3 regions of the Arthrobacter sp. SPT-J7 genome follow, and region 3 is predicted to be linked to each of the others. Evidence: riboswitches for the same ligand, from Rfam matches in the RefSeq annotation. Region 3 holds a riboswitch; each other region holds the start of a gene.
What was found. Region 3 has a riboswitch for S-adenosylmethionine ahead of AC5RWX_RS10630 (hypothetical protein). Riboswitches for the same ligand answer to the same signal wherever they lie in the genome.
Positions count from the first base shown of each region.

Region 1: another riboswitch for S-adenosylmethionine. It lies ahead of AC5RWX_RS18415 (bifunctional o-acetylhomoserine/o-acetylserine sulfhydrylase); the one in region 3 lies ahead of AC5RWX_RS10630 (hypothetical protein).
Region 2: another riboswitch for S-adenosylmethionine. It lies ahead of AC5RWX_RS12490 (bifunctional o-acetylhomoserine/o-acetylserine sulfhydrylase); the one in region 3 lies ahead of AC5RWX_RS10630 (hypothetical protein).

Region 1 is NZ_JBNHFF010000019.1:14,192-24,396, forward strand. It holds gene AC5RWX_RS18405 (MFS transporter) at 1-428, opposite strand, end outside; gene metX (homoserine O-acetyltransferase MetX) at 608-1,723, opposite strand; SAM riboswitch class IV at 1,736-1,851, opposite strand; gene AC5RWX_RS18415 (bifunctional o-acetylhomoserine/o-acetylserine sulfhydrylase) at 1,946-3,271, opposite strand; SAM riboswitch class IV at 3,315-3,430, opposite strand; gene AC5RWX_RS18420 (VOC family protein) at 3,596-4,234, shown strand; gene AC5RWX_RS18425 (CPBP family intramembrane glutamic endopeptidase) at 4,505-5,284, opposite strand; gene AC5RWX_RS18430 (DeoR/GlpR family DNA-binding transcription regulator) at 5,389-6,177, opposite strand; gene hutI (imidazolonepropionase) at 6,274-7,485, opposite strand; gene AC5RWX_RS18440 (NAD(P)/FAD-dependent oxidoreductase) at 7,497-8,618, opposite strand; gene AC5RWX_RS18445 (glycine C-acetyltransferase) at 8,661-9,857, opposite strand; gene tdh (L-threonine 3-dehydrogenase) at 9,866-10,205, opposite strand, start outside.
Region 2 is NZ_JBNHFF010000006.1:261,060-271,264, forward strand. It holds gene AC5RWX_RS12450 (Rieske 2Fe-2S domain-containing protein) at 1-259, shown strand, start outside; gene AC5RWX_RS12455 (hypothetical protein) at 274-717, shown strand; gene AC5RWX_RS12460 (ABC transporter substrate-binding protein) at 868-1,815, shown strand; gene AC5RWX_RS12465 (amino acid ABC transporter permease) at 1,835-2,773, shown strand; gene AC5RWX_RS12470 (amino acid ABC transporter ATP-binding protein) at 2,770-3,567, shown strand; gene AC5RWX_RS12475 (PDR/VanB family oxidoreductase) at 3,588-4,538, shown strand; gene AC5RWX_RS12480 (CPBP family intramembrane glutamic endopeptidase) at 4,658-5,437, shown strand; gene AC5RWX_RS12485 (VOC family protein) at 5,598-6,239, opposite strand; SAM riboswitch class IV at 6,431-6,545, shown strand; gene AC5RWX_RS12490 (bifunctional o-acetylhomoserine/o-acetylserine sulfhydrylase) at 6,613-7,938, shown strand; gene metX (homoserine O-acetyltransferase MetX) at 8,019-9,086, shown strand; gene AC5RWX_RS12500 (winged helix DNA-binding domain-containing protein) at 9,178-10,205, opposite strand, start outside.
Region 3 is NZ_JBNHFF010000005.1:214,068-224,272, reverse strand. It holds gene AC5RWX_RS10650 (bifunctional 3-(3-hydroxy-phenyl)propionate/3-hydroxycinnamic acid hydroxylase) at 1-602, opposite strand, end outside; gene AC5RWX_RS10645 (ABC transporter substrate-binding protein) at 658-1,701, opposite strand; gene AC5RWX_RS10640 (ABC transporter ATP-binding protein) at 1,717-2,862, opposite strand; gene AC5RWX_RS10635 (ABC transporter permease) at 2,859-4,628, opposite strand; SAM riboswitch class IV at 4,848-4,978, shown strand; gene AC5RWX_RS10630 (hypothetical protein) at 5,008-5,364, shown strand; gene AC5RWX_RS10625 (Dps family protein) at 5,980-6,540, opposite strand; gene AC5RWX_RS10620 (TspO-related membrane protein) at 6,666-7,469, opposite strand; gene AC5RWX_RS10615 (anti-sigma factor) at 7,530-8,246, opposite strand; gene AC5RWX_RS10610 (RNA polymerase sigma factor) at 8,233-8,805, opposite strand; gene AC5RWX_RS10605 (class F sortase) at 8,873-9,589, opposite strand; gene AC5RWX_RS10600 (DUF4397 domain-containing protein) at 9,723-10,205, opposite strand, start outside.

The DNA of each region.
Region 1 (10,205 bases), on a different contig from region 3:
CCGCCGACGGCGAAGCCCTGCACGAAGCGCAGGAACACCAGGAGGGCCGGAGCCCAGTAGCCGATCTGGGCGAAGGTGGGCAGGCAGCCCATAAGGAAAGTGGCTACGCCGACGAGGATGATGCTCAGCTGCAGCAACTGCTTGCGGCCGAACTTGTCACCGAAGTGGCCAAAGACGATGCCGCCGATGGGGCGGGCCACGAAACCTACGGCGTAAGTGACAAATGCGGCAATGATGCCGTCCAGTTCAGTCCCTGAATTGGGGAAGAAGGTTTTGCCGAACACCAGGGTGGCGGCGGAGGCATAAAGGAAAAACTCGTACCACTCAACAACAGTGCCGGCCATGGAGGCCGTAACGACTTTCTTCAGGCCTGAGGCCTTGACGTCGGTTTCCTCTGGCCGCCGTGCGGCGGAGCTTTCCGTACTCATTTAGTGAACTCCTTCGGCGTCCTCTTCGACACCACTGGGACAGGCTGTGGCGGATACGTGTGATTTTGGCCACGAACCGCCGGGTCCCATTGAGTATGGTCTGCCTTATCGCCCAGCTCAACGGCGAATCATGCAGAGCCCATCTGCATTAATGCACACATTCTGCTTTGGAGGCCTGCTTAGGCCGAAAGGTGCTCGCGGAGTTGCGGTGCCAACTGGCCGATCTCGGTGAGGAATCCGTCGTGCCCGATAGGCGCTTCGATGAGGTGGACGTCCACCTCCCCGGGAAGAGCCCGTGCCAGCTCCCGTGACTGTGACGGGAAGTAGAGCCGGTCCGAGTCCACGGCGGCGATAAAGAAACGCGCGCTGGCACCGGACAGAGCCTGGGTGAGGGACCCCCGCCCCCGGCAGATGTCGTGGCTCATCAGTGCCTCCGTGATGGCGATGTAGCTGTTCGCATCGAAACGCTGCACCAGTTTGGTGCCCTGATGGTCCAGGTAGCTTTCCACCTGGTAGCGTCCGCGGGCTGAAAGCTGCTCACCCTGGAGCGGCGATTCGGTAGCCTGCGGCGTCCGCCCGAACCGTCCGTCCAGCTCCTGCGGGGAACGGTACGTGATATGGGCAATACGCCTGGCCAGCGCCAGGCCCTCCTCCGGGGCGGGTCCGTTGTAGTAGTCACCGCCGTCGAAGTTGGCGTCCTGGCGGATGGCGAGGGTCTGTGCCTGGGCGAAGGCGATTTGCTCGGCCGTACTTGCGGCGCCGACGGCGATCACAGCGCATCGCTGTACCCGCTCCGGATAGGTAAGCGCCCATTCCAGGGCACGCGCCCCGCCCATCGAGCCACCCAGCACGGCAAACCAGCTCGAGATCCCCAACTGGTCGGCCAGCCGGGCCTCCGCCACTGTGCTGTCCCTCAGGGTCACCAGTGGAAAGCGGGAGCCCCAGGGCTTTCCGTCCGGAGCGGGCGACGACGGACCCGTAGACCCGTAACAGCCACCTACGATATTGACGGACACAACAAAGAATCGGTTCGTGTCCACCGGCGCACCTGGTCCCGCGAGCTGTTCCCACCAGCCGGGCTCTTCCGTGTCGCCCCTGGTTACATGGGTACTGCCGGTCAGTGCATGTTCAATGAGGACGGCGTTGCTGCCGTCCGCGTTGAGGGTGCCCCAGGTTTCATAGGCCAGCGTGACGTCCGGCAGGTATCCGCCGGCCTCCAGCTTCAGTCCCCCGATGGAGGCATAGCGGACAATCCCGTGTTCAGGGACGGTGGTACGGGTGACGGTAACCGTCATGGCAAGACCTCTTCTACGCGCTTGCCCGCCGTCGAATGACCGGCAGGCCAGGTCTTCACCCGGGGCACCCCACCGCGGAAGGAGGGTTGCCGGCCAGCAAGCCGGGGCTGTCACTGGCACTCATGACCTGGTTCGAGTGTACGAAACAGCCCCTGCCTGCCGCCAAGAGTGTGACTGGTTGTGACTTCCCCGGCCCGCTGCCGAGCTGGTGCCCGGGTACTGCTAGGCGCCGGTGGCTTCCTTGGCCGCCCGGAAGCCCGCCTCAAGGTCAGCCAAGATGTCATCGATGTGCTCGATCCCTACCGACAGCCGCACCAGGCCGGGGTGCACGCCGGCAACCACCTGCTGCTCAGGCGAGAGCTGGCTGTGGGTGGTCGACGCCGGGTGGATGACCAGGGAACGGACGTCACCGATGTTGGCCACGTGGGAATGCAGCTCAAGCGCGTCCACGAAGCGTTTACCCGCCTCCGCCCCGCCGGCGAGGTTGAACGACACGATGGCGCCGGTGCCCTTGGGGCCGTACTTGCGGCCGCGCTCGTACCAAGGACTGGAGGGCAGCCCGGCGTAGGCGACGGATTCGACGTCGTCACGCGCTTCCAGCCAGCGGGCTACTTCCAGGGCGTTGGCGACGTGACGTTCCACCCGCAGGCTCAGCGTCTCCAGTCCTTGGGCGATGAGGAAGGCGTTGAAGGGCGACACTGCCGAGCCCAGGTCACGCAGGAGCTGCACCCGGGCCTTCAGGATGTAGGAAAGGTTGGCGCCCAGGGCACCCTCGGCGCCAAGGTCCCGGGCATAGACCAGCCCGTTGTAGGTGGGATCCGGGGTGTTGAAGCCGGGGAACTTTGCAGGGTCCTTGCCGAAATCGAACTTTCCGGAGTCCACGATCACGCCGGCGATCGCGGAACCATGGCCGCCCAGGTATTTGGTGGCCGAGTGCACCACAATATCCGCACCCCATTCCAGTGGCCGGATCAGGTACGGGGTGGACAGGGTGTTGTCCACGATCAGGGGAACCCCGGCGTCGTGCGCAACCTGGGACACGCCTTCAATATCCAGGACATCCTGCCGCGGGTTGGAAACCACCTCGCCAAAGAACAGCTTGGTGTTGGGCTGCACTGCCTCGCGCCACTGGTCCAGGTTGTCAGGGTCAGCCACAAACGTGACGGAAATGCCAAACTTCTTCAGGGTATGGGCAAAGAGGTTGTAGGTGCCGCCGTAAAGGCTGGGGCTGGCCACAATGTGGTCCCCAGACTCGGCGATATTCAGGACTGCGAAAGTTTCAGCGGCCTGCCCTGAGCTGAGCAGAAGGGCACCCAGGCCGCCTTCGAGGCTGGCGATCCGCTGTTCCACGGCTTCCTGGGTGGGGTTGCCGATCCTGGTGTAGATGGGCGCCAGCTCAGCGAGGGCGAAGCGGTTCGCTGCGCTCTCTGCGCTGGGGAACACAAAGGACGTGGTTTGGTAAATGGGGAGCGCACGGGCACCCGTGGCAGCGTCCGGCTCCTGCCCTGCGTGGATCTGGCGGGTTTCGAAAGACCATCCGTTGGACAACTAAGGCTCCTTTGACATGGGCCCGGCATGCTCGAAGCACCGCGGGCCGCGCTTGCCATCCGGCCGTTGCCGGACAGCCAGGTCCTCACCCGGGGCACCCCACCGCGGATGGAGGGTTGCCGGCCAGCGAGCCGGGGCTTGGCGCTGGCACTCATGACCTGAGCCCAGTGTAGGAACATGGACGCGACGGTTGACAGGATTATGACGAACAAGGTCCTCACCGCTGCCGTCAACAGGACCCTGGATTAATGCTGCTTCAGAACCAAAATCCCAGTAAGGCTATCCTTAGCTGAGAGCCCGATCACAAAGTGCCAAGATGTTGCCATGCGCATGGATCACGTCTCTTACGCCTGTGAACACGATGGCCTGGCTGCCACCACCGAACGTATTTCCTCTGCCCTCGGCGTTGAGGCAGTGAAGGGCGGGGTACACCCGCGGTTCGGAACCCGGAATATGATCATCCCGCTCGCCGGGCACAAGTACCTCGAAGTCGTCGAGGTCCTGGACCACCCCGCTTCGGACAAGGCTCCCTTCGGACAGGCAGTGCGTGCACGGTCTGCGGCGGGGGGCGGCTGGATGGGCTGGTGCGTCGAGGTTGACGACCTGGTTCCCTTTGAAGAACGGCTCGGACGCTCCGCTGTCAACGGAAACCGCAAGTTTCCTGACGGCCGCGAACTGGTCTGGAAGCAGATCGGCATCCTGGGTTTGATTGCCGACCCGCAGGTTCCCTACATGCTCAAGTGGGAGGGGGACCCGTCCCTGCACCCGTCCAACGCCTATGAGAGCAACGTGAAGATGAGCTGCCTGACCATTGCCGGCTCCGCTGCCCGGGTTACCGAGTGGCTGGGCGAGCCGGTGGAAAAGCCGCTCGAAGATGTAGCCGTGGAGTGGGTGGCACCGCACGGGACCCCCGGGATCCTTTCGGTGACGTTCGAGACCTCCAATGGTGCTGTGACCATCTGACCCTTCCTCCGCGCCCGGGCGGCCCTGCCCGGGCGCCGGCTTGGGCTAAACGCCCTTTGCACTTCGGCCGCCATCAGCTTGTGACAACGGCGTCACCTGCCGATGACGGCCGAATCCGTTTCCTGGCGAAATCTTGGTTGAGCCCGGCGAAACCTGGTAGCTGAGCCTCCAGGAAGTGCCCCTTGCCCAGCTGATGGAACGGTGGCACCGCAAATGTCAGGGTTTCCACAGACTCAGCCACCGGCTACTGTCACAAACAGACCGCCTGCCTTACCCCAGCCCCACGGCCTTGCCGAACAAGCTGAAGCCAACGAACGCCACGATGTCCAGCAGTGCATGGGCTATCACGAGAGGCATAACCCGCCGGGTCCTGGTGTACAGCCACGCGAAGACGACGCCCATCACCACATTGCCGATGAAGGGGCCAAACCCCTGATACAGGTGGTACGTGCCCCGGAGCAGCGAGCTGACCATGATGGACAGCGGCACGCTCCAGCCGAACTTCCCGAAGCGGTTCAGGAGGTAACCCACCACGATGACTTCCTCCACCACGGCATGGCGGATAGCGGACAGGATCAGCACCGGGACCGTCCACCAGTACGCGTCAAGAGCGCTGGGAATGATGGCGGTCGTGATGCCGAGAGCCCTGCCCGCGGCATAGAGGCCAAGGGAGGGGACGCCGATCAGCGCAGCCAGCCCCAAACCCTGAAGCATGTCCCGCCCGGGCCGCTCGAAGTTGAATCCGAGTTTACGGAAAGCCGAACCGGCGTTGTCAGCCCCGCCGGAGGATGCCTGCCGCTGATCGCTGAGGAAGTAGATCACCAGCAGCACCGGCACCAGCGCAAAGAGAATGTCCAGCAGCTGGTACGTCAGGTCAAAGTACTCACGGGGGCTCTGCGAGCGATTCAGGGTAGAGGTGCCCTCTGCCAGCGGTGCGCGGGTCAACTTGTCCAGGAGCTGCACCACGGAATACACGGCAGACTGGCCCAAGGACAGGCCCAAGACAATCCAGACTTCTATCCGCAGGCGACGGCGGGAGGGAACCAGCATGTACCCATCTTGCCTGCAGTTTCTGGAACCGGCCTGATTGCCCTGCGGTCCGGTCGGCAGGCGCGCCCTCGCGCTGGTGGCTTCACTCCCAGTAACAACCAGGCTCAGCGCGCGGCGACAATCACTTCCGTGCCGTTGGCCTCGAAGGCCGCCTTGTCGTGCGCCGAGATTCCCGCATCCGTAATCAAGCGGGTGAAGTTGTAGCCGTCCATGGTGGCAAAGGCACGCACCCCAACTTTGGACGAGTCAGCCAGCACGTAGGACACCCGTGCCCTGCTGGCCAGCAGGGCGTTGACTGACGCTTCCCCCTCCCCCGTGTTGGTCGGCCCGACGTCGGGGTCGATGCCGTTGACACCGATGAAGGCGATGTCCAGCACCACCTTCTGCATAATGATGTCCGTGTACGGCCCCACCAGTTCGTAGGACCGCGGATTGAGGATCCCGCCGGTAACCATGACTTTGATGTTGGGCCGGACCGCCAACTGCCCGGCGATGTTGATGGCGTTGGTAACCACCGTGAGGGTGGGCTGGTTGGAAGGCGCGTTGAGATCCTCGCGCGTGGCCAGGATCTGCGCCAGCGCGGTGCTGGTGGTGCCGCCGCAAAGCCCGATCACGGCGCCAGGGGCAATCAGCGCTGAGGCCGCCTGGGCAATCTGCTCCTTGGCCTCGGCGTGATCGTCGCGGTTGTACCTGCCCGGCAGGTCGTAGGCCAGCGCGCCCGTTCTGGCACCACCCCGGGTCCTGGTGAGCAGCCTGCGCTTTGCCAGGCTGTCCAGGTCGCGCCGGGCGGTGGCCGGGGAGACGTTGAGGGTGCTGACGATCTCTTCGACCTCCACCTGGCCGGTCCTGGCGAGGAGATCGAGTATGGCCGTCAGTCGGTCAGTGCGGGTCATGCAAGAGCCTCCAGCTACTCCCGCCACCGGGCGCGATGACGCTTTCTGATCATAACAGACCGCTAATGATCATCTAACGTCAGCTTGTCCCGGGAATTACCTGGCCCTCTTCCCGGCGCGCCATACAGCGTACGTCAGGGGCATGCCTGGACGGTACGCAAGGTGCGTAGCCGACGGTGCATTGAGCAGGTGGAGATCCGCCCGGTGTCCGACGGCGATCGAACCCACCGCACGTTCGCCGTCGGCGTCGTCTCCCTTGTCCTTGTGCAGTGCAAGGGCGCCGCCGTAGGTGGCGGCGCGTACGGCTTCATGGACGCTGAGGCCCATCTGCAGCACGGCGGTGGTGACGCAATAGGCCATCGAGCTGGTGTAGGACGTGCCCGGGTTGCAGTTTGAGGCCAGCGCCACCTGGACGCCGGCGTCAAGCAACACCCGGGCAGGGGCAAGTGGCTGGCGGGTTGAAAGATCGCAGGCGGGAAGGCAGGTTGCAACAGTGCCCCTCGCACCGGTTCCGAAAGCGGCATCCCACCCCGCCCAGGTTCCGGCCAGCGCGTCAAGGTCCTTATCCGCAAGGTAATTCACGTGGTCCACGCTCGCGGCCCCAAGTTCCACGGCGAGCTGCACGCCCGGGCCTTGGCCGAGCTGATTGCCGTGGACGCGCAGGCCCAGGCCTGCGTCGCGGCAAGCCAGCAGGACCCGCCGGGATTGCTCCTCAGTGAAGGCGCCCTCTTCGCAAAATACGTCGGCCCACTGCACGTAGGGCCGGACGGCGGCGAGCATCGGGCCGCACACGAGGTCGGTGTACTCGTCCGCGTCCTGTCCGGCGGGAACCAGGTGCGCACCGAGGTAGGTGACCTGGTCCACCACGGTGGAGGCGATGCGAGCGCTCCGGGTCTCGTGTTCAACGTCCAGGCCGTAGCCGGTTTTCGTCTCGATGTAGGTGGTTCCCTGCGAAACGCCTTCGTCAACGCGGGACAGCGCCAAACGGGTGAGGTCGAAATCGGACGTGGCACGGGTGGCGTTCATGGTGACGGCGATGCCCCCGGCAGAGTACGACTCCCCCGCCATCCGCGCTTCGAACTCCGCCGTCCGGTCACCGGCGAACAGCAGGTGTGTGTGGGAGTCCACCCAGCCCGGGATCATTGTCCGGCCGCCGGCGTCTACAGCGTCATCTGCGGCGGGAGCATCCGCAGCGGCACCGATCCACGAAATCCGCTCGCCCTCCACCACGACCGCGGCGTCCCTGAGGACCCGGTGCTCCAGGTCCTGCGTCATCAGCTCGGCGATATTGGTGATCAGCGTACTCATACAACCATTCTTCAGCGCCGGACTGACCAGCGGGTGGCCGCGAGCGCCTCAGCTGTCCGGGATGCCGGACCGTCTGCCGGCTGGGCCGCGCTGCCGGCGGATTGGAGGCCGGCGAGGATCTGCCCAGCCGCGAGCTCCGCCAGGGCAGACGACGTCTGGAAGCCATAGCCACCCTGGCCGGCAAGCCAGTAGAAGCCGGGGGCTTCGGCATCAAAGCCGGCCACGGGGACGCCGTCGGCCGCTTCGGTCCGCAGGCCCGTCCAGGCCCGGCGGACTTCGGTGATGCCGAGCGTCGTCAACTGGTTGAGCCTCGCCACCAGGCGCTCCACGTCCCCCGGTCGGGGCTTGGCATCTTCGGGTCCGCTTGGCACCGATTCGGACGGGGAGATCAGAACCTCGTCACCCTCGCGCCGGAAGTAGAACGTGTTGTCCGCTGCCGCCACCATAGGGCTTTGCGGCGGCAGGGGACATTTGACGGCGGCAATCGCCGCGGTGCGCCGGTACGGCTGCAGCCCGAGCTTCTCGACTCCGCTGATCACAGCCAGTTCGTCCGCCCAGGCGCCGGCCGCATTGACCAGGACGCGGGCTTCGAATGCCTCCATCCCGGCCCCCAGCTGCCAGCCGGAGCCCAGGCGTTGCGCGGAATGGACCCGCGCGCCGGTAATGATGTCCACCCCCGCTGTCAGCGCCCGCTGGCGGTGGTCCGCGAGCAGCAGGGGTGCGTTGCAGCCAAAGGATCCGGTGTCGAGTCCGGCGGCGGTGAAGGATCCCGGAAGCAGTGCCGGGCACAGTTCCAGCGCCTCGGCCGGGGTGATGGGACGCATATGGCCGCTGGCTTCCGCTGCCACCGCTTCCTCGGTGCCGATCAGCATAAAACTGCGGGGCGTGAGCACTGGTTCGGGCAGCTCGGCATCTCGGGCGGCGATCAGTTCCAGGGTGCGGACCGTCAGTTCCTGGACCACGGGGGGGCCGTAACTCGGGATGAGCTGGCGGGCTGAGCGTGAGGACGTGTGGTACGCCAACTCCTGCTCAGCCTCCACCAACGCAACGCTGCAGTGATCCGCCAACGCCGAGGCAAGGGAAAGCCCGGCGACCCCGCCGCCGACGATAAGGACGTCATAATGTGCTGGCATGGCACCATCCTTGCAGAATTAGGGGCGAACGGGGCGCGTCCGTCAGGCTGCCACCTCGGCACGGCTGGCGACGAAGGCACGCACGCAGGCTTCGACGTCGTCCCCTGAATGCGCGGCTGAAAGCTGCACGCGGATCCTGGCCGCCCCGCGCGGAACCACGGGAAAACTGAAAGCGGTAACGAAGACGCCGTGCTGCAGCATCCGGTCAGCCACCTTCACGGCCAGGACGGCGTCGCCGAACATCACCGGGACGATGGCATGCTCGCCGGGGAGGAGGTCGAACCCCTCCTCTGTCATGCGGCGGCGGAACAGCGCGGCGTTGTCAAAAAGCGTGCGCCGCAGCTCCGCCGAGTTCTCCACCAGGTCCAGCGCCTTGATGGTGGCGGCGACGATAGCCGGGGCCAGGGAGTTGGAAAAAAGGTAGGGGCGGGCCTTCTGCCGGAGCATGGCCACTACCTCTGCACGGCCGGAGACGTATCCCCCTGATGCCCCGCCCAAAGCCTTCCCGAAGGTGCCGGTATAGATGTCCACCCGGTGTGACACGCCTGCGTGTTCCGGGGTGCCGGCGCCGGTTGCGCCCATGAAGCCGACAGCGTGTGAGTCGTCCACCATCACCAGGGCGTCGTGCTTTTCGGCGAGGTCGCAGATGGCCTCCAGCGGCGCGAGGTACCCGTCCATGGAGAAGACCCCGTCAGTGACGATGACCTTGCGGCGGGCATCTTTCGCCTCAACGAGCTTGGCCTCGAGGTCAGCCATGTCCTGGTTGGCGTACCGGTACCGCTGCGCTTTGCACAGCCGGATGCCGTCAATGATGGAAGCATGGTTCAGGGCGTCGGAGATGACGGCGTCCTCCGGGCCGAAGAGGGATTCGAAGACGCCGCCGTTGGCGTCGAAGCAGCTGGAGAACAGGATGGTGTCTTCCGTTCCGAGGAACCGCGAGACTCGGGCCTCGAGTTCCAGGTGCAGGTCCTGGGTGCCACAGATGAACCGCACGCTGGCCATGCCAAAGCCGCGTTCGTCCATGGCGCCCTTCGCTGCGCCTATGATTTCGGGGTGGTCCGCCAGGCCCAGGTAGTTGTTGGCGCAGAAGTTCAGCACCGTGGCGCCCTGCTGGCCGACGAGCCCGGCGGAGATGTGGCTGGACTGCGGCGAGTTGATGCTGCGTTCAGTCTTGAAGAGTCCCGCGGTGCGGATGTCCTCCAGCTCACTGCTCAGCTGGTCCTTGATCGAGGTGTACATGGTGTTCCTTACAGTTGGGTCCAGTCGAGGACAACTTTTCCGCCTGCGCCGCTGCGGGCCAAGTTGAAGCCTTTTTCCCACTGGGCGGCAGGGAGCGTATCGGTGACGACGGCGGAGATGCCCCCGTGCAGCACGGGATTGGACGACAGCATGGCGCTCATCGCGTACCAGGTCTCGTACATTTCCCGGCCGTAGATGCCTTTGAGCGTGAGCATGTGGGTCACCACCTTGCCCCAGTCAATGGTGATGTCCTGGCTGGGCAGGCCCAGCATGGCGATCCGGCCACCGTGGTTCATGTTGTCGATCATTTCCGGCAGGGCAGTGGGGTGGCCGGACATTTCCATCCCG
Region 2 (10,205 bases), on a different contig from region 3:
CGTCGACAATGAGCAGGCGACCGAAGACCTGCGCGTCGGCCTGGCCACCGTGCTGGACGAGGACGCCTCCGCACTGGAGGCACAGGAGATTGGCATGCAGACCCGCCCCGAGGGCGAGTTCGACGTGCTGATCGCCCAGGACGGCGGCGTGGCCCGGGCCCGGCGCATCCTGGGTGCGCTGCTGAAGCAGGAACAGCAGGCGAAGGCTGCGGCGCAGCCGGCCGCCCGCCGGGAGCCGGTTGCTCCCAGGACGGCCTAGGTCCCGCCATGTGGATGCTGATCAGAGCCAACCCGCTCGGCGGCGAAACTGCCTCCGCAACGGGCGCCAAGATCCTGGCCGCGTGTCCGGACTCAGCCGAGCGCGGCGACCCGTGGCGCTGGACGGTGCAGTTGAATGAAACCGGCCCCGAGCCCACGGTGGAACTGGAAGCCGATGCCAGCTACATCGCCTCCGAAAGCCACCGCTACACCGGCAGCTATACGGGCACACTGCAGCGCGGGCCCGGCGAGCAGCTGATTGTGACCGGACTCGGCGGCGAAGCGCTGGTCGCGGCGGTGGACGGACCGTGGGAACGCTGGTTGCGGCCCGGCGACGTCTTCATCGTGGAGGGCGAGGAAGCCGAGGCCATCCGGCTCTCGCTCGCCGCCGGAGAATCCGCTGTCCAGGTCATTACCTTGGCCCCGCGGAAGGCCAAGGTCCTGAGGTGGGTCCCTTGACAGAGGCCCGCCGCCTTCGTCACTAGTCGCCGGACGCACCCTGCTGCACGTCGAATCCGAAATTTTCTTGCACCGAGGTACTGGTCGTCTCCTGATCAGTGCGGATATCCACCACCGGACAACGCCGTCCGGACCATGAAAGGAAAGTCCATGCGTCATTCCCGTCACCGTGCCACCCGTTCCTCTCTCCTGGCCGGATCCGTCCTGCTGGCCGTTTCTCTGACCGCCTGCACCAACGCCTCCGGTGCTGCCACGGGCGCTGCGGACACTGCTGCTCCGGTTGCGTCGGGCGCCGGGGTGGAAGCCGTGCAGGTCAACGAAGCAGCCCGGAACTTGCTGCCGGAGGAGGTCCTGGCTGCCGGGACGCTGAAAGTCGCTTCTGACCCGACCTACGCTCCGTTCGAGTTCTACGACACCGACAACAAGACCATGATCGGTTTCGACGTGGACTTCTCCGATGCCGTCGGAGCGGCCTTGGGGCTGAAAGTGGAGCACGTTCCGGCAACGTTCGACACGATCCTGGCCGGGCTGGCCTCCGGTAAGTACGACATGGCGTTGTCGGCCTTCTCCGTGACGCCGGAACGCGAGAAGATCGTCGACTTCGTCGAGTACCTGCACACCGGCACAGGGATCGCCGTCGCTCCGGGAAATCCGCTGGGGATTTCCATGGACCCCTTGAGCATGTGCGGGAAGAAGATCGCCGGCCAAAAGGGGTCGATTCAGTCGATGGAACACCTTCCTGAGTTCTCCAAGGAATGCACGGCCAACGGAAAGGAAGCGATCAAGATCCAGAACTTCCCCGGACAGACCGACGCCAACCTGGCGCTGGCTTCCGGCCGGGTAGACGGGGTGATCGCCGACAGCGTGCCGCTGGCCTACCAGGGCAAGGAAGCCAAGGGACAGTTCGAACTGGCCGAGGGCGAGGACTACGATGCCGTACCGTTCGGGATTGCCCTGGCCAAGGACGCCGGGATGACCGAAGCCGTAGCCGAAGCGGTGAAGGGCGTTATCGCCGGGGGCCATTACCAGGAAATCGGCGACAAGTGGGACTTCCCGGAGTCGGTGCTGATCACGGCCGACACGCTCGAGGCCAAGTAGCGAAAGAGGGATCAACCCCATGACTGCCGTGACTACGCAAACCCAGCCGGTGGCCCCACCGGTTGATGGCTACACCATCGTCAAGGCGAAGCACCCAGGCCGCTGGTTGGCCGCAGCGGTGATCTTCCTGGTGGGCGGATTGCTGCTGAACTCCATCTTCACCAATCCCAACTTTGGCTGGGACGTCGTGGCCATGTACCTGCGCGACATCTCCATCGGCAACGGCATCCTCGTGACGCTGGGGCTCACGGTCATCAGCATGGCCATTGGGATCGTGCTGGGCGTGGTCTTGGCCGTCATGCGGCTTTCGGTCAATCCGGTGGTGCGGGGCGCGGCCTTCGCCTATGTGCACTTCTTCCGGGGAACGCCGGTGCTGGTCCAGTTGTTGTTCTGGTTCAATCTGGCGGCGCTGTACCCGGTCATCACGCTGGGCATCCCGGGGGTCCACTTGGACGCGAACCAGTTCATCACTCCGATGACAGCGGCGATCTTGGGCCTCGGCCTGAACCAAGGTGCCTACATGTCCGAGATTGTCAGGGCCGGCATCCTCTCCGTTGACCACGGCCAGACCGAGGCCGCCGGGGCGCTTGGCATCACCAAGCTGCAGACCATGCGACGCATCGTGCTGCCGCAGGCGATGCGCGTGATCATCCCGCCCACCGGCAACGAAACCATCGGCATGCTCAAGACCACCGCCTTGGTCAGCGTGATCTCCGTGCCGGAATTGCTGTACTCGGCGCAGATCATTTACGCACGCACGTTCGAGACGATCCCGCTGCTCATGGTCGCCAGCCTCTGGTACCTGCTGATCACGTCCGTCCTCACCATCGGCCAGTACTACCTGGAGCGGCGATTTGCCCGTGGCAACCAGCGGAACTTGCCGCCGACGCCTCTGCAGCAGCTGAAGCGGTTCTTCGCGACGCACGACGCTCTCTCCCTGAAAGGCGGCAAGAAATGACGGCCATGAACAACGCCGAACCGATGGTCAAAGCTAACGCGGTGTGCAAGAACTTCGGCTCCAACCAGGTTTTGAAGGGCATCGACCTGCACGTCCGACAGGGCGAGGTGGTCTGCCTGATCGGCCCGTCCGGATCGGGAAAGAGCACGTTCTTGCGCTGCATCAACCACCTGGAAGCCATCGACGGCGGAAGGATGTGGGTCAACGGGAAGATCGTCGGCTACGAACTCAAGGGCAACAGGCTCTACGAGCAGAGCCACAACGAGATCTGCCACAGCCGTTCGGATGTGGGCATGGTTTTCCAACAGTTCAACCTCTTCCCGCACATGACCGTTCTGCAAAACCTCATCGAGGCGCCGCGCCTGGTCCGGAAGGAGCGGAAAGCAACAGCTGTGGCGCGGGCCAAGTCGCTGCTCGAAAAGGTCGGCCTGAGCGAGAAGGCGGACGCATATCCCCGCCAGCTCTCCGGCGGCCAGCAACAACGGGTGGCGATTGCCCGTGCCCTGTGCATGGAACCGAAACTCATGTTGTTCGATGAGCCGACCTCCGCACTGGATCCCGAACTCGTAGGCGAGGTCTTGAAAGTAATGAAGGATCTGGCCACATCCGGCATGACGATGGTGGTGGTCACGCATGAAATGAACTTCGCCCGCGACGTCGCCGACCGAGTGGTCTTCATGGACGGTGGGCACGTGGTGGAAGAGGGGCCGGCCCGCGACGTCATCACCAACCCTCAAAACGAACGCACCAAGGCATTCCTGGCTTCGGTTCTCGCCGAACCGGCCGCCGCCTGAGCACCCGAGGTGAAGGAATCATGAACGAAGACTTTTTCGACGTCGAAGTCCGGTCGATCACGCGCGAATCCAACTGCGTGGTGTCGCTGCAGCTGGAACATCCGCTGGGCGACGAGCTGCCCGAGTGGGACGCCGGATCGCACATCGACGTGCTCCTGCCCAACGGCCTCCTGCGCCAGTATTCGCTCTGCTCCGTGCGGACGGACCGGTCAGTCTGGCGGTTGGGAATACTGCGCGAGCCGGAGGGGCGCGGCGGCTCGGCCTACGTGCACGACCTGTTGAGGCCCGGGACCAAGATCCAGGTACGGGGCCCGCGCAATAACTTCGTCCTGGCACCCGCGGACAGCTATGTCTTCATCGCCGGCGGCATCGGCATCACCCCCGTGCTGCCGATGATCCGCGAGGCTGCCGAACTTGGCGTACCGTGGCGCCTGGTCTACCTGGGACGCAGCCGCTCCTCGATGGCGTTCCTCGAAGAGATCCAGGCATTCGGCGGAGACATCCACATCCACGCCGACGACGAGAGCGGTTTCTACCCGCTGGCCGAGCTGTTGGCGGAGCAGGGCGCCGGAACTCACGTCTACGCCTGCGGTCCCGGCCCGCTGCTCAATGTCATTCAGTCGATTGCCGACGGCTGGGAGGATCCCGGGCGGTTCCACTGCGAGCGCTTCGCCGCAACCGGCGAAGTCCCGGAGAACGACGGCGAGTCCGCCTTCGTGGTCGAACTGACCGACGGGACTGAGGTCCCGGTGGGACCGGACGAGTCCATCTTGCAGGCACTCGAAGCGGCCGGGCTCAGCCCGCTGAACTCCTGCCGCGAGGGAATCTGCGGTACCTGTGAAACGCCTGTGTTGGGCGGCGAAATTGACCACCGCGATTCGCTGCTGTCCGATGCGGAACGCGACGCGGGAGACACCATGATGATCTGCGTCTCCCGGTGCAAGGGCAAGCGCTTGCTGCTGGACTTGTAGCGAGGCCTGGTCCCGGAGCGCCCGCGCCGCAACGAAAGCCGATTCAACGGCGGGGGAGGGTGGAACACGAATCCCTTCCGGATGTCCCCGGCCCGGGTTCCCTTGGCAAGATGGAGGCTATGGACAAGCAGAAGGTGGTCACCGCGAGTGCACCGCGCACGCTGAGCTACTACCGGGCGGAAGTGCTCATTGTGCTCGGGGTTTCGCTGGGGCAGTCGGCTGTCTACGCCGTGGTGAACCTGCTGGAGAAGATGACCCGCGCGCCGCTGGCCTCGCAAACCACCACGCTGAACCCGGTACTGAACAAGCGGGAGATCTTCGATTTCGTCTACCAGATGCTCGGCATCTGCTTTGCGCTGGTGCCGGTGGCCTTGGTGCTGCTCCTCATGACCTCGCCCGGCCAATCGGCCTTCCGCTCGATCGGGTTCACCTTTTCCCGGCCCAAGGTGGACTTCGGTTTAGGCTTCCTGCTGGCGCTGCTGATGGGTGCCGGCACGTTGGTCGTCTATGCCGCCGGCCGGGCGCTTGGGATCACCACCGCCATTGTCCCCGCGGCCTTGGACGAATATTGGTGGACCGTGCCGGTACTGGTGCTGTCAGCACTGCGCCACGCCATCCTCGAAGAGGTGGTCATGGTTGGCTACCTCTTCAACAGGTTCGCCAAGTTCGGCTGGGGGATCTGGACCACGATCTTCGTCAGCGCCGCCCTGCGCGGGACCTACCATCTGTACCAGGGGATTGGACCGGGCATCGGCAACTTCCTGATGGGGCTGGTATTCGGGTACGTCTACACAAAGGTAAAGCGGGTGATGCCGCTGGTCGTCGCTCACGCACTGCTGGATATTGCCGGCTTTGTCGGGTATGCGCTGGTGGGTCCGGCCATCGGCATCGGGACCTGACCCGCCTGCACGCCCCGCGGGAGTCCGGGCGTTCTCTCCCCGGACAGGCCAAAGGCTCCCGTTCTACCTCTTGCGCCACCGTGGGTGGGAGCAAGAGGGCGGAATGGGAGCCCCTGCGATAAGCGCGAGTCTTGGTACCGTGCCAGCCGGGACCGGAAGCTTAGAGTTCGACGATGCCGTTCGCGGTTTCGAAGCGGACCGACATGATGCCGGGTGTGCCGTTGGGTGCGGTCCAAGCAACCTTGACGTCGTCGAGAAGGTCATCTACCGGGGTGCCCAGCCAGTCGGCCACGCGTTCCGAGGATCCGGCAATGGTCAGGCCGATCAGCTTGACGGTCGCGGGGCGCGCGTTGGACGGGTGCAGTGCCTCGGTGCCGTCATCCCAGCGCAGCATGTAGGGGACCTGCGGGTCGGCGATCAGGCCCTTGATGCCGATCTGCTGCCAGCTCAATTCCTGCCCGTCCGGAAACTTTCGGTTCCCGGGAACCGCATGACGGCCCAGCCGCTCTTCGAACGGGGTCAGATCGTCCACTTCCACACACCAGCCCATCCAGCCGCCGCCGGCTTCGGACCGGGCACGAACGGCTTGGCCGAAGGGGGCCTTGTCGGACGCGGGGTGGTCCAGGACCTCCACCACTTCCAGGTAATGGTGGTCGGTCAGCGGGAAGATCATGTTGCGGGTGCCGAAGCGGGGGTGTACCCCGCCCTTGACCGCGTCGATACCCAAGGCCTTGGAAATCCGCTCTGAGGTGGCAGCCAGGCCGTCGGGCTCTGCAGCATAAGAAACGTGGTCGAAGCGCATAGGCATATCTTGGCACTTTGTGAACCAGCGCTCGACTTAGGGTGACCTAAGTCACTGTGCTTTCGCGGTGAATCTTGACGTTAGCCCTTTACAGCCAAGGGCAGGTCTGGCCCCCGGCAAGGCAGGGGAGGGGCGGTCACAAGATGTCATATTGTTGCGGCCGGCCGGGCTCTCCGCCGAGACTGGACGCAGGTCATGAGTGCCAGCGTGAAACCCCGGTTTGCTGGCCGGCAACCCTCCAACCGCGGTGGGGTGCCCCGGGTGAAGACCAGGCAGCCGCCACAAGGCGGTGCGCAAGCGCGGGTCACACCCGGGACGGATATACCGGCACGGCCGGATCCCGGATGACCCCTTCCGTTGAAGGAGTTGCACCATGTCCAATGCAGACTGGTCTTTTGAAACTCGTCAAATCCACGTCGGCCAAGAGCCGGATGCCGCCACCGGTGCCCGCGCACTGCCGATCTACCAGACCACGTCGTTCGTGTTCCCCAGCGCGCAGAGCGCCGCGGACCGCTTCGCCCTGTCCGAATTGGCACCCATCTACACCCGGATCGGCAACCCGACGAGCGAGGCTGTGGAAACCCGGCTCGCCAACCTGGAAGGCGGCGTCGGCGCACTGCTGCTGGCCTCCGGCCAGGCTGCGTCCACGTTCTCCATCCTGAACCTGGCCGAGGCCGGCGACCATATCGTAGCCAGCCCCAGCCTGTACGGCGGTACGTACAACCTGCTGCGCACCACGCTGCCCAAGTTCGGCATCGAAGTCACCTTCGTTGAGGATCCGGACAACCTGCAGCAGTGGCGCGACGCCGTGCAGCCAAACACCAAGGCCTTCTTCGGCGAGGTGGTCTCCAACCCGCGCCAGGACGTGCTGGACCTGGAGGCCGTCAGCAGCATCGCGCACGAGAACGGCGTGCCGCTGATCGTGGACAACACGCTGGCCACCCCGTACCTGATCCGCCCGATCGAGTGGGGGGCAGACATTGTGCTCCACTCGGCCACCAAGTACCTCGGGGGTCACGGGACCGCCATCGGCGGCGTGATCGTGGACGCCGGCACCTTTGATTTCGCTGCCGATCCGGAGAAGTTCCCTGGCTTCAACACCCCGGACGACACCTACAACGGGCTGGTCTTCGCCCGCGACCTGGGTGTCGGAAGTGCGCTCGGCGCCAACCTCGCCTACATCCTCAAGGCCCGCGTGCAGCTGCTGCGCGATCTGGGCTCTGCCATTTCCCCGTTCAACGCCTTCCTGATAGCCCAAGGCCTTGAGACGCTGAGCCTGCGGGTCGAGCGGCACGTGGCCAACGCGCAGAAGGTGGCGGAGTTCCTCGAAGCGCACGACGACGTTGCTTCCGTTGCGTACCTCGGCCTGCCCTCGAGCCCCTGGTACGAGCGCGGCCGCAAGTACGGTCCGAAGGGCACCGGCGCCATCGTGTCGTTTGAGATCAAGGGTGGACTGGAGGCCGGCAAGCGCTTTGTGGACGGACTGGAACTGCATTCGCATGTGGCCAACCTCGGCGACGTGCGCTCGCTGGTGATCCACCCGGCGTCGACCACGCACGCCCAGCTTTCGGCCGAGGAGCGGTTGTCCGCCGGCGTGACCGACGGACTGGTCCGGCTCTCGGTGGGCATCGAGAACGTCAACGACATCATCGCCGACTTGGAGGCCGGGTTCCGTGCCGCCAAGGGCGCGGACGACTAGGCAAGCAGGTAGAACGCAGCGTGACGATAGTGCAACCGCAGGAACTCGTGGACCAGGCGACGGATGGCGTCCTGCGCAGGATGCCTGTTGGTGCGCTGGAACTGGAAGCCGGCGGCTACCTGCCCGAGGTCGTTCTGGGCTTTGAAACCTGGGGCACCCTCAACGCGGATGCGTCGAACGCGGTCCTGATCGAGCACGCCCTGACCGGCAGCACGCACGTGGCCCGCGGCACCTCCGACGAGGACGGCTGGTGGGACGACCTGATCGGTCCCGGTGCCACCATCGACACGGAGCGCTATTTCGTAGTGGCCGCCAACATGATTGGCGGCTGCTACGGCTCCACCGGTCCCGCGTCGCCGGCACCGGACGGCTCGCCGTGGGGGTCGCGGTTTCCGTTCGTCACCATCCGCGACTCGGTTCGGGCCGAGGCGCGGCTGGCAGATGCGCTGGGTATTCGCCGCTGGCATGCCGTCCTCGGCGGCTCGATGGGCGGGGCGCGCGCGCTGGAGTGGGCGGCGACGTTCCCGGAGCGCACGGCCCGGTGCGCCGTCATGGCCTGCGGGGCAGCCAGCACCGCCGAACAGATCGCGTTTGCGCAGGCGCAGGTCGCCGCCATCCGGCTGGACCCGCACTTTGCCGGCGGCGACTATTACGGCGGTCCCGCCCCCGAAGCCGGACTGGGCATCGCCCGGCGGATCGCCCACATCAACTACCGCTCGGAACCGGAACTGGAGTACCGGTTCGGCCGCTCGGCGCAGGCGGAGGAACAGCCGTTCGGCGGCATCACGCCGGCGGCCCGAGGCCGCTACGCAGTGGAAAGCTACTTGGACTACCAGGCGGAGAAACTGGTTTCCCGCTTTGACGCCAATAGCTACATCCTGCTCACCGAGGCCCTGGTCAGCCATGATGTTTCCCGCGGCCGCGGCTCGCTGGAGCAGTCCCTGGGCGGCCTTGAGGAGACGGAATTCTTCATCGCGGCGGTAGATTCCGACCGTCTCTACTTCCCGGAACAGTCACGGCAGCTGGCCGAGGCGCTGCCGGGGTCCGTCAAGGTGCACACCATCGAAACGCCGCTGGGCCACGACGGCTTCCTGACCGATGTACATCAACTGCATGACGAACTGACGCAGGCGTTTTTCCAAGCCTGAGCCGGCGGGCGCTCGGTGAGGTTCGAGCTGCGTCCGTTCCAGTTGTTGACCCTCCGCTTCCGCAGCGCGGGCGGCGGCTGACAATGGCCCTTCAGGCCAGTTCCAGCGTGAGGGGCCGCCGCAGGAACGCCGCGTAGCGAGCCACGGCGCGGTCAACGGACTGCCGCTCGGCGGGGCTGAACGCGCGCAGCGGCTTGAGCCGCAGCTCGGCGGAGCCGGTCTTGAGCACGTGTTTCCAGTTGCCGGCCATCTTCCCGTCCAGCAGCAGCACATGCTGCGGCACCGTGCTGCTCAGCGCCGCCGGGGCCGACCCGCCCAGGTAGCCGCGCGTTTTGGTGTAGCCCATGACGTATTCGTCGTAGCACTGGATCAGGTCGGCGCGGGGACGTTCGTTCGCTGCAGTGGGTGCGCCGCCGGTCCCGGCTGCGGGGGAGAACCAGAGCTCCACCCCATCGGCTTCGGTCCGCTCCAGTCCTTCCTGCCCGCCGGCTTCCAATCCGCGCCTAATGTCGGCCTGCGGCAGCTTGCACCAGTCCGAGCAGTCCTTCACCGAGGCGGGCCCACGGCTGGCGAAGTACCGCGCGGTGAGCTGAGCTAGTGCTGCGTCCCGGTCAAAGTCCGCTGTCAACGGCGGGACGCGCTCGTCGAAGGAGGCATACGTTTGCTGCACGGTGCCGGATTCCGCCGACCGCGGCGTTCCGCTGACCAGGATCCGGTCCATCTCCGCGTGGAATACCAGATGCCCCAGCCGCTGGCCGCGCAGGGACGCACCGTTCAGCTTCACCCCGTTGTCCTCGAGCAGCTCCGCTGTGGTGAGTCGGGACGCGAGTTCATCCCGAGTGCGGTGCTGGCCGTCAGCGACCGCCGCGGCCAGCACCTCATTGCTGCGTGCGACCGTCGATTCATCCAGGCCCAGTTGCCGGTCCCGGCCTTTGTTGCCTGCCTTGAGCCGGGGTCCGGAGAGCAACATCAGCCAGTGCAGATCGTCGCGGTGCACGAAGTGCCAGGTGGGCCGCAGGACGTGGGTGCGCAGGATCGTTCCGGCGGCAATGGCCGCGTCGATGTCCGCCGCATTGTCCCGGGCCGACCCGCCCGCCCGTTGCGCCAGGGACCAGCGGG
Region 3 (10,205 bases):
TTTCCGGAAAACGGCGCATGGTAGGACGAGTCTTTGATGTCAACCACGAGCCAACGGGCGGGCAACGTCGTTCCTTCCAGAACCGCACCGATCTGCTTGCGAACGGTGCTGCGCCCGCCGTCCGCTCCGACCACGTATTGCGCAAAGACAGTCTCTGTTGAACCGTCCGCCGCCGCGATGGTCGCCTCGACGCCGTCGTCCAACTGCTTGAGCTCGACGAGATCCCGTTCAAGCCTGAGGTCGACGTGGTCGAAGCGTTTCAGGCCCGCCCGCAGTTTCGTTTCCAGCATCGGCTGTATAAAAGAGTTGCGGCGGGGCCAGCCAAAAGGCTGCCCTGATGGTGCGATCTCGGCGAGCTTGGTCAGATTCGAATCGAACCAGATCAGCGCCTGATTTTGGATCATGTCAGCGTGCACCTCGGGGCCGAGGCCGCACGACTGAAAAACGCGCAATGATTCATCGTCAACCCCGACAGCCCGGGGGTAATCGATGACCTCCGGAGCGCGGTCGATGATGGTCGTCTTGACGCCATAGATCCCGAGCAGGTTGGCGATGGTGGCGCCGCAAGGGCCCGCTCCGACGATGAGGACTTCGGTATTCACTGGAGGATCTCCCTGGACGGTGCGTGGAGCCGCAACTGCGGCTCTACGCACGGATCTAGAATTTGGTGTTCAGCAGTTCAAGCGTGGAACGGTATTTTTCTGCGCCGGGGTAGGCGAGCCGCACCGGGTCGCCAATTTCTTCCGCGCCGGCCGGCAACGGAGCATTCGGCATGGTTCCAAACTCAAAGACGTGCTTGGCAATGGATGCCTGGCCGGCGTCACTGAACATCCAGGAAACGAGTAGTCGTGCAGCGTTCGGGTTCGGGCCTCCGTCCAAGACCGCGTAGGCCACGTCGGAGAAGTAGGCGCCGTCGTCCATGGCTACGAACTCAAGCGGGGCGCCCTGTTCTTTCTGTCGCATAAACGTGCCGTAGCCGGCGACGAAGGAAATGGCAGTCTCGCCGGTCACCGTTGATTGCAGCGCGTTTGCCACCGAGGGGAAGATCTTGGGCTTCGCCTCGGCCTTGAAGGAATCCACCCACGCTTCGTCAATCGCTCCAGCAGCAAGCGCCGAGGCCAGGACCTGTGGGGTGACACCGCTTTGCTTGGGCGTAGCCGTGGCGATTTTCCCCGCCAGATTCGAGTCGGCCAGGTCGACCCAGGTTGCCGGCACTTCTTCTGCCGAGAGTGCCTTGGTGTTGTAAGCCGTGGCATAGAGGTGCTGCGAGGGAACGCTCCAGGCTGCATCGGGACCGATGAACTGTTCATCCAGGCCGTCTGCTTCCACCGGCGTGAAGCCAGCCAGGTAGCCCTTATCGTTGTACCGTTCGGTGTCGGACACTCCGATGTGGACCAGATCGGCTTCGAATCCGCCCGCGATCTGCTCGCCTTCGAGCCGGGTGTCGAGTTCTTGGCCAAAGATATCCGAAGTAACGATCTCGATCCCCGGGTACTCCGCGCTGAAGTCATCATAGACGGCGGCGTACAAGTCTTCGGTGGGCCCGTAGATGGTTACTTTGCCTTCTGCCTTGGCGGCCTCGTAGAACTCTGCGGCGCTGGTGGCGTTCACTGCTTGGCTGGCGGATACGTTTCCGCCGCAGCCGCTGATCAGCAGCATGGATGCTACGGCAACGGCGGCAAATTTCATCTTGTTCTTCATGTCAGGGCTTCTTTTCTAGGCGTTAATTCGGACGGAGGGAGTAGGAGTGGGAGCAGCGGGACCGCCCTTGCGTTGACCCTCGACAGCAACCACCGTTCCGGCGGGAGGTTGGGCCAGGGCGAGACCTCCGACCTCGATATCGCGGGCGTAGCCGGGGCGGACACGGGCAACGACTTCGGCAACGCCGTCGCTGATGACGATTTCCACGTCGTCGCCGAGATGGGCTTTAGAGACCACGGTGCCCACGAATGCGCCGTCGACTGGCGTCCCATCATGGGGAGAGACACGTACAAGGCGGGAACGGATGGCGACCGTGATGGTGCTGCCAGCCTCCAACTGGGACGTCACGGCGGCGGTCAGCCGGTTACCATTGCCGATCTCTACCGTGGCCTGTGCTTCTCCTGAGTCGACAACGAGGGCTTCGAAGAAGTTGTCGAAACCCACAAATTCGGCAACGAAGGCCGTCTTCGGGGAAACGAAGACATCGCGGGGCGCGCCCTGTTGAACGATCTTTCCGTCCTGAAGAACCAGAACGCGGTCGGCCAGTCCGCCGGCATCCTCTTTGTCGTGCGTGACGTAAACGGCCGTGGCCCCGAGATGTTGCTGGATTCGACGGATCTCACGACGCATTTGGGCGCGCAGGTTGGTGTCCAGGCTGGATAGCGGTTCGTCGAGCAGTAGCAGCCGAGGGCGCGGGACCACGGCACGCGCCAGGGCGACCCGCTGTTGCTGGCCTCCCGAAAGCGTTCCTGGATACGCTTCCCGGTGTTCCCACAGATCGACCATGACTAGCGCTTCCCGAACACGTTCACGTGTTTCGGCCTTGGAAACCTTGGCTCGTTTCAGCGGATACGCGACGTTCTCGAAGACTGATTTGTGCGGCCAAAGCGCGAAGCTTTGGAAAACCATCCCCAGGTGACGTTCTTCCGGGGCCTTATTGATGCCGACCTTGTCATCGAAAACGGCCTCGCTGCCGAGGTAGATCGTGCCACCCTCCGGGTGCTCCAGGCCTGCGATGGCGCGCAGGAGGGTGCTCTTGCCGCAACCGGAGGGACCCAACAGGCAGATGAACTCCCCATCTTCTACCTCGAGTCCTACGTGGTCCAATACAGTCTTGGTGCCGAAGGACTTGTGCAGGTTGTTAATGACGATGCTGGTCATGCGGAAACTCCTTGTACTTCTTCGCGCTGTTGGGAGGCACTGCGGCGAATGATGGTGCGGGCTATCAGCCAGAGCAAGAATGCGGCAGCTGCCAGTCCTGCCATCGCGCAGGTAAAGATGACGTAGAGGGCAGCGGCCAGAACGGTTTCGCCGCTGTTGTAGAAGCCAAAGCTGACAGTGGCGATCATTTCGGTGTTGGCGCTGCCCAGCAGGATGGGCACGTCGAGGATCCCCGACATGGTGATGGCTACGAGGAACCAGGCCGAGATGAGGGACGGGACCAGGAGCCGCACTGTGACAGTTCCAAACGCGCGGAGGAAGTTGTCGCCGGAGATTCGTGCTGCTTCTTCCATATCGACGCCGATCTGCGCCAGAGCACCCTCCAAGGTCCTGGTGGCCAGCGGGACGGTGGCGACGGCCAGACCGATGACCAGGATCCAGACAGTTCCGTAGATGCTCTTGGTTCCCGGCGTCATCAGGACCGACCAGAGGAAGGCCAGGCCCAGAACCAGGCCAGGCATTGCAGCGGGAACCCAGGATGCCAATTGGATGTAGCGGCCGAGCCGGCCCTTCATCCGGACAAAAGCGAAACTGACAACCAACGCGAGAATGACGGTCAGGAGCCCGCCGATCGTGGACACAATAATTGTGGTCTCCAACGCCTTCATGACACTCGGGGTGTTCAAGAGGCGCTCGAAATTCTGCAGGGTGAAGTCGGACGCGCCGAGGTAGGGCCGGAAGGCGCTCAGGATGACCTGAGCCACGGGAAGGATCAGCGCAACGAGAATGAACAGGAGCACCGCCGCGACCACGGCGCCCGTCCATCTCCCCGGTTTGCGGAGGTCCGCGCCCTTGGCCCTTCCGCCCACGGAGGTGTACGTCTTGCCCCCGCCTGTCAGCTTGAGCTGCAGCAGCACCAATACCGCGAGGATGGCAACGATAACTAAGGAGGAAGCAGAGGCTGCGGGGTAATCGGCTTCGTATCCGCCGCGTAAGTAGTCATAGATCTGGGTGGCGAACACGTTGATTCCGGCCGGCAGTCCAAGGACAGCCGGGGTTTCAAAGGCCTCGAGTCCTTTGACAAAAATGAAGAGGCTGGCAGCACCAAGGGCAGGCAGCAAGGCCGGCAGTTCGATCCCTATGAACGAACGGATCCGGCTTGCGCCGCCGATCCGGGCTGCCTCCTCCAAAGCCGCATTTTGATTGCGGAAGGCTCCGAGAAGAATCATGTAAGCCAGCGCACTGGCCTTCAGCACTGTCACCAATACCAAGCCGAACCAACTACGCGTATTGAAGGTCGCCGCAAGGAAGTCGAGGCCGAGCACGTCGAAGAAGCGGTTGATCATGCCCGTCTGGCCAGCACCAAGCATCGCCCAGCTCAGCGAATACAGCACGGTCGGCATCGCGACCAAGATGACCATCACGGGGGTGATAAATCGCCGGAAGGGCACATCCATCCTTGTGGTCACCGTGGCCATAAAGACGGCTACCGCCATGGAGAGGACCGTGATCACCACCGCGTAGATGACCGTTGAGCCGAGCGCCGCGTAGGCGTTCGGGTCATTGATCAGACGCTCAAATCCCGACAGGGTCCACTTGGGGTTACCCGCCAGCGGTGACGAGCTGAAGGCCCCATAGATGAGCATGCCCAGCGGCCACACGAACAACCAGGTAAATATAAGGAGGCAGACCGCTTTGCCGATCGTGCGGGCAGCCGTAGCGGGCTGGATGCGCGTGGAAGAACGCGGCGCGGTCAGGACACTCATGGCACCCCTTTCTCTTGCTTTGGTAAGCCTGTACGCAATCCGTACAAAGGTTACGTATTTCGTACGCTTGATATTAGTGATCCCATTCACGCGGCGTCAAGAATGCGTCACATAGGGCTGTAACGTGCGCCACGGATACCAGTGCGACGGGGCGCTGGGCCGACCTCGGGCTATGTGCTTACGGATTTTTGTCCGAGGCGGTCACTATGCTGAAGACAGCTTCACGAGATGCGCGCCGCCCTCCGGCAAGAGGGCAGATGCTCCGACATGGCCGCACACCAACCCCAACCTCACGGGTGGTTCGGATGACGAAGCGGTCCGTCTCCAACTGGAGCGGGCAAGAGCGTCCGCCGTGGCGGAGTGTGGAAAAGGAACTGACGTGGCCAGCTATGAAAACCGAGCCGATGACGAACCCCAGACCAAAACGGAACGGTGCGCGGTGTTCCTGCCGGGACACAAAGTCCATTGGGTCCAGATCCGGAAGGCGCTCAAAGAGGATGTCGGAATTCCAGTGACCGTTCGTCTGGAGGTGGATGGGAAAGTGCACCTCTTCGACGCTGGGGAGGAACAACTTTGCTGGCACCACGACACCGCGGACATCGCGGAGGCGCTGGCTCTCCCCTGCGGAGACATCAAGTGGTACGAGCAGGTGAGATTACTGACAATCGAGACGATCGTGGACCAGCGGTCCTTCTCCTTGGGCTGGGTTGGCGTGGCATCGGAGTGCCGGTCTTAGCCCGAACACGCCGGCGCCGAGCGTCTAACGGCGCGCTTCCGCGTCTGTCGGGGCGGGGACGCCTCAATTGCCTGCCGCTTCGAGGTTGGCAAGATACCGGCGAAACCGCCAGGAGTCGGCAAAAAAGATCGGCTTCGCCCGGCCACGCCAGGGCCTAGGATGCGGGGGGGGGAGGGCCCAAATGGCCCCGCCGCATTAAGCCCTCCCCCGAGGCAAAACCCGGGCGCTCCGGATACCAGTCGGTTCCGCCGACCAAGGTGACTGCGAAATGGTGGAAGGACACCGGCCGCTGGGAATGCGGTTCAGCCGCGGCTGAACCGTGCGGCGGATTCAACCGGCCCGCCGACTGCGTCAGGTCGACGGCGCCCGCACGGCGTCCGTCGTCCACGCGGCAGCATCAAACGGGCGCCGGCCGATTCCGCCACGAACACGACCCACGTTGTTCCCGCGCGCAGCTCCTCCCCAACCGGTGCGAAGAGGCGACCGCATCGTGGTGCGGTTCCACCGCCCGGGCCCGTGAACCTTCTGCCGACAAGGGCCCGGCAGCGCCCCACGCCAGGTGGTGCTGCTGCCGGGCCCTGAAGGCGTTGTTAATTATCAGAGCGTGCGGCCCGGCTACTTGGTCTTCTCGGCGGCGCCCTTTTCCGTCTTCTCTCCGCCGGAGGCCAGTTCGCCGGCGCTGTTCTCCAGGTGGGCCCGCATGAACCACTGGAAGAGTTCCAGTTCGGCGGTCTGGCCGATCAGCAGGTCCTCGGTGACCGGGTCGATTTCACCGACGGTCTCGATGGCCTCGCGGTGCGCGCCGACCACTCCGTTGTAGACCACGTCCAGTGCGGCGAGATGCTCGGCGGTGCCGGCACGGTGGATGTCGTAGTCGTCCCAGCTGCGTTCCTTAACCAGGGCACCGGGCAGCCCGTTCGGGGAGACGCCCAGGGTGGCAATCCGCTCGGCGACGGCGTCGATCATTGCGCGGACCTTTTCGATCTGCGGATCGAGCATTTCGTGGACTCCGATGAAGTCCCGGCCCACCACATTCCAGTGGGCGTGCTTGAGGGTCAACTGCAGGTCATTGAGCGCGTGGAGCCGCTGCTGCAGGATTTTTGCGACCTTTCGGCCGTCTTCCAGCTTGAGGCCGGGAACTGTGTAGCTTGCCTTGGATCCGGTCGTTTCCGCCATGAGAAACCTCCTTGCTCGGCGATGCCGCTTGTCGGCATCCTGCTGTTTTCCAACCTAGCTGCGAACCTTGTAAACGTCCCGCTGGGCGACGTTTCGTCAGCCAAGGGCGAAATTCAGCAGGCTTACTAATCGCGAGCGCCGCCACCCACGAGCACTCGGCTGACAATCGCCGCGAGCAGCACCACCACAGCGCAAATTCCTGCGGCGATCGCGGTGCCCTGGTCGACCAGTCCGCCGTCGAGCCGACCGACGGCGATCCAGGCCAGGCCCCAACTGGTGGCCAGCGCCGGGGCAAACCGGCCTCTGCTGTACACCGCGGTGCCAACACCGACTGCCGTTGCCAGAGCGAGCACGACCGAAGACAGCAAGGTCACCGGAAGACCTAAGCCGTCCACGCCCGACGCTGCGAAGACGGCCCCGGCATTGGCCACCGTGGCCACGGTTACCCAGCCCAGGTAGAGGCCGAAGGTTCCGTCGACAATGAATGCATCCAGTCTCCCGTCCGGCAACGTGTCGACCAGCAGCACCAGGACGCGCGCCAGCACGGCCAGCAGCATGACGATGACGGCCAGGCTGATGATCAACAGTCCGGCCTGCACCACCCAGATCCACGCGGCGTTCAACAGCATGGAGGCCACCGCCCAGGGGCGCAGCTCAGCCTGCCGGCCGGACCGCCGCTGGGCCGGCAGCAATTGCCAGACCGCGTACGCGAGCAGTCCGAGGTAGATGACGGACCAGATCCGGAAAGCCGGCGCGGCCGGAGCCAGCGGCGTGGAGTCTTCGTTCAGCCAGCCGTCTGCCGCCTGCTGGATCGGGGTTCCGATCACTACGCCGCTGCCCATGAAGGCGGCAACAATTGCCAACAAGGAGCTGACCAGCACCAGTATCGGGACGGCCAGCCCGGTCCGGATCTCCGTTCGTTGCTGCATGCTTCCTCCGGCCCTCGTCGGTGTTCCCGCTGCCAGGAAAAGTCCACCGTGGAATATCGTTTAGGTTCCTAGCCGGCCACGAACGATGCTCACGGTGGAGTGAGCCGGGTTTCCGTCCACTGGCTCGTCGGAGACATCCACAATGGGGAACTTGGACAGGTCCAGGCCTTCGGGGATCGGGAATCTGCCGCTGTCCGAGTCCATCACGCCGAGGCTGACCAACCCTGACAGATCGGGAGCTATCAGCCACACTTCCTGATATCCCCGGGCCTCGTTGGCGCTCAGGCTGATGTCCAGTTCCCTGATGCCGTTAGTCTCCACCACCCGCGCCGTACCGGTGGCGGTGTACTGCTTCAACGGCTCCAGATTTGTTTGCGCCAAAATATCTGCGCTGCGGTTGATGCTCCAGGACACACCGATGACTGCCAGGAGCACCACGGCGGCCGCGGCGGCCAACCAGGCGGGCAGATTCCGGATCCGCGCGCGTCTCCGGGAGGGCAGGCTGCGGACAGTTGCTGAACCGCCGGCCCCGCGCAGCGGATCTTCCGCGAGGTCCGGAGAAAGCCCCAGTTCACGGTGGATGGCCTGCCAGACGTGCGGCCCCGGTGCCTGAAGTTCCGGATCGGGGTCGGCTTTCGCTGCGGTCACGGCGCGGCGGAACGCCTGGTACTCCTCGGCACACTGGACGCAGGTTCGGAGGTGGTCCCGGTCTGATTGGTCGCCCATGGTGTTGTCCAGCGCGAGCAAGCTGATCAACTCCGGATCAAGGTGCTGCATGGTCAACCTCCAATCGGCGTCTCAAGTGCTGCAAACTGCGATGAATGTGACTCTTGACGGTACCAAGCGGCAGATCGAGCCGGCGTGAAATCTGCTCGTGCGTCAGATCTTCATAGAAAGCCAGGCGCATGATGGAACCCTTGGGTTCCCCGAGCCGCTCCAACTCTCCGTCCAGCACCAACCTGTCTGCCAGCGTTTCCGGGGAATGCGCGTCTTCGGCATAAACGGGGTCAGGCAGCACCGCCGAAACAGCACGGACTTTGCGGTCCTCTCGGGCAGAGGACGACTGCGCATCGGCGATCACTCGGCGGGTGATCCCCACAATCCAGGCCGGCAGTCTGCCCAGCGTCGGGTCAAAGCCTTCCCGCAGGCGCCAGGCCCGGATGAAGACTTCCTGTGTGACGTCGTCCGCGGCCGCCTGATCCCGCAAGGCTCGGGAAGCCAAAGTGCGCACCAGGGGCGCCAAGTGACGGTAGGCGTCGGCGATGGCCGACTCCTCGCCGGCGGCGAAGGCGACATCGATGCTGCTATCCCAAGCGTCGAAAGGAGGAGGTGCCAAGCCTGCGTCCTTCCGGTCGTCGGGAGGGGAACCTACCCCGCAGACTGGTGCTGAAGGGCCGGAAAAGTCAGTCAGGAACCGCTGTGACAACCACATTGTGGCTGTAATCCTGCCGTGCGTCCAGCCACTGGCCGCCGCACGTGACCAGCTTTAGCTGCGGTTTTCCGTCCCGACGGAACACGGCCGCCGCATCGAATTCGTCCTTATTCATCAGTTCCACTTTCGTGACCCGGTATGTGAGGGCCCTGGCGTCCGCGCGTTCCACGGAGATGCGCGTGTTCGACGGCAGCTGCCTGAGTTCGGCAAAGGGAGCCAACCCAGACAGCGTGTCAACGTGAGCCGCTATCACCGCGGTTCCGGTCGGATCCCCCGGTGCCGGACCGTGGCGGTACCAGCCGGCCTGGTCAACGGAATCAGGAATTTCCATCGCATTGCCGGCAGCAATACCGACCGCGACCACGCTGACATCAATCGAGGTGCCGGCCACCACCAGCCGGGTGGGCGGAGTTTTCTTGCGTGCCGTCGCGGGCAGTGCCCGGTGAACAGGGACGGCCGCCGGGTCCGGAATCACCGAAGCCTCGGGCACGGCGGAGGACGCCGGCGCTTTGCCGTCCGGTGGAGTCCCTGCGTTCGCCTGGCCTTCGGCCGCGGCCGCGCTGTGCGAAACCGCCGGTGTGGGCGGGACTCCTTGGGCGGACTGCGGGGCAGCGCATCCGGCAGCCCAGATCATGACCGCGCTGAGCAGCAACCCGGCGCGGGCCGCCGTCGTCGTTCTCATGGACATGATTCCTACTGGGAAGGGTGCGTGAGTGCGGGAAGCAGGAGGCGTGCTTCCCCCGCTTCCGGCCCGGGCCTGAAGCGGGGGAAGCCGGTGGCGCCCCGGGCAAGGAACCACCGGCTTCGGAAACCCGCTGCAGCTAATCGTTGGCGCGAACCGTCAGCTTGCGGCGGGTGAATGCGCCGGCGCCGAGGAGCAACAGGAGAGCCCCTCCGGCGACTGCGGCGCTGGTGTAGTCCGGGCTTGTTTCGGCCGCAGCTCCGGACCGGCCTCCCGGTACCGCGCCCGGAGCCGAATTCAGCCCTTCAATGTTTTGCACGGCCAGCGCGAGGTTGCCGTCCTTGAGGCTGCCCCAGGCGTAGACGATCGTCTGGGTGCCTTCCATGACCGTCACGTCGGCCGGGCCGATCACCGGCTCGGTGGTTCCAGCGGCAGCGACCGAGGCCGAGATGGTTCCCGGGTCAAGCGTGAGGGTCTGTTCGTCCGGATTCGACAGATCCTTAATCACCGCCGAACCGCCGGCCAAGACGTCCACGGCGGGTGCGGCAGCGACGTGGCGCACCGTGAGCTTGCCCTTCCCTGCCTCAATCCTGGAGACGTCGTTAGTGAACAGGTTGGCGGT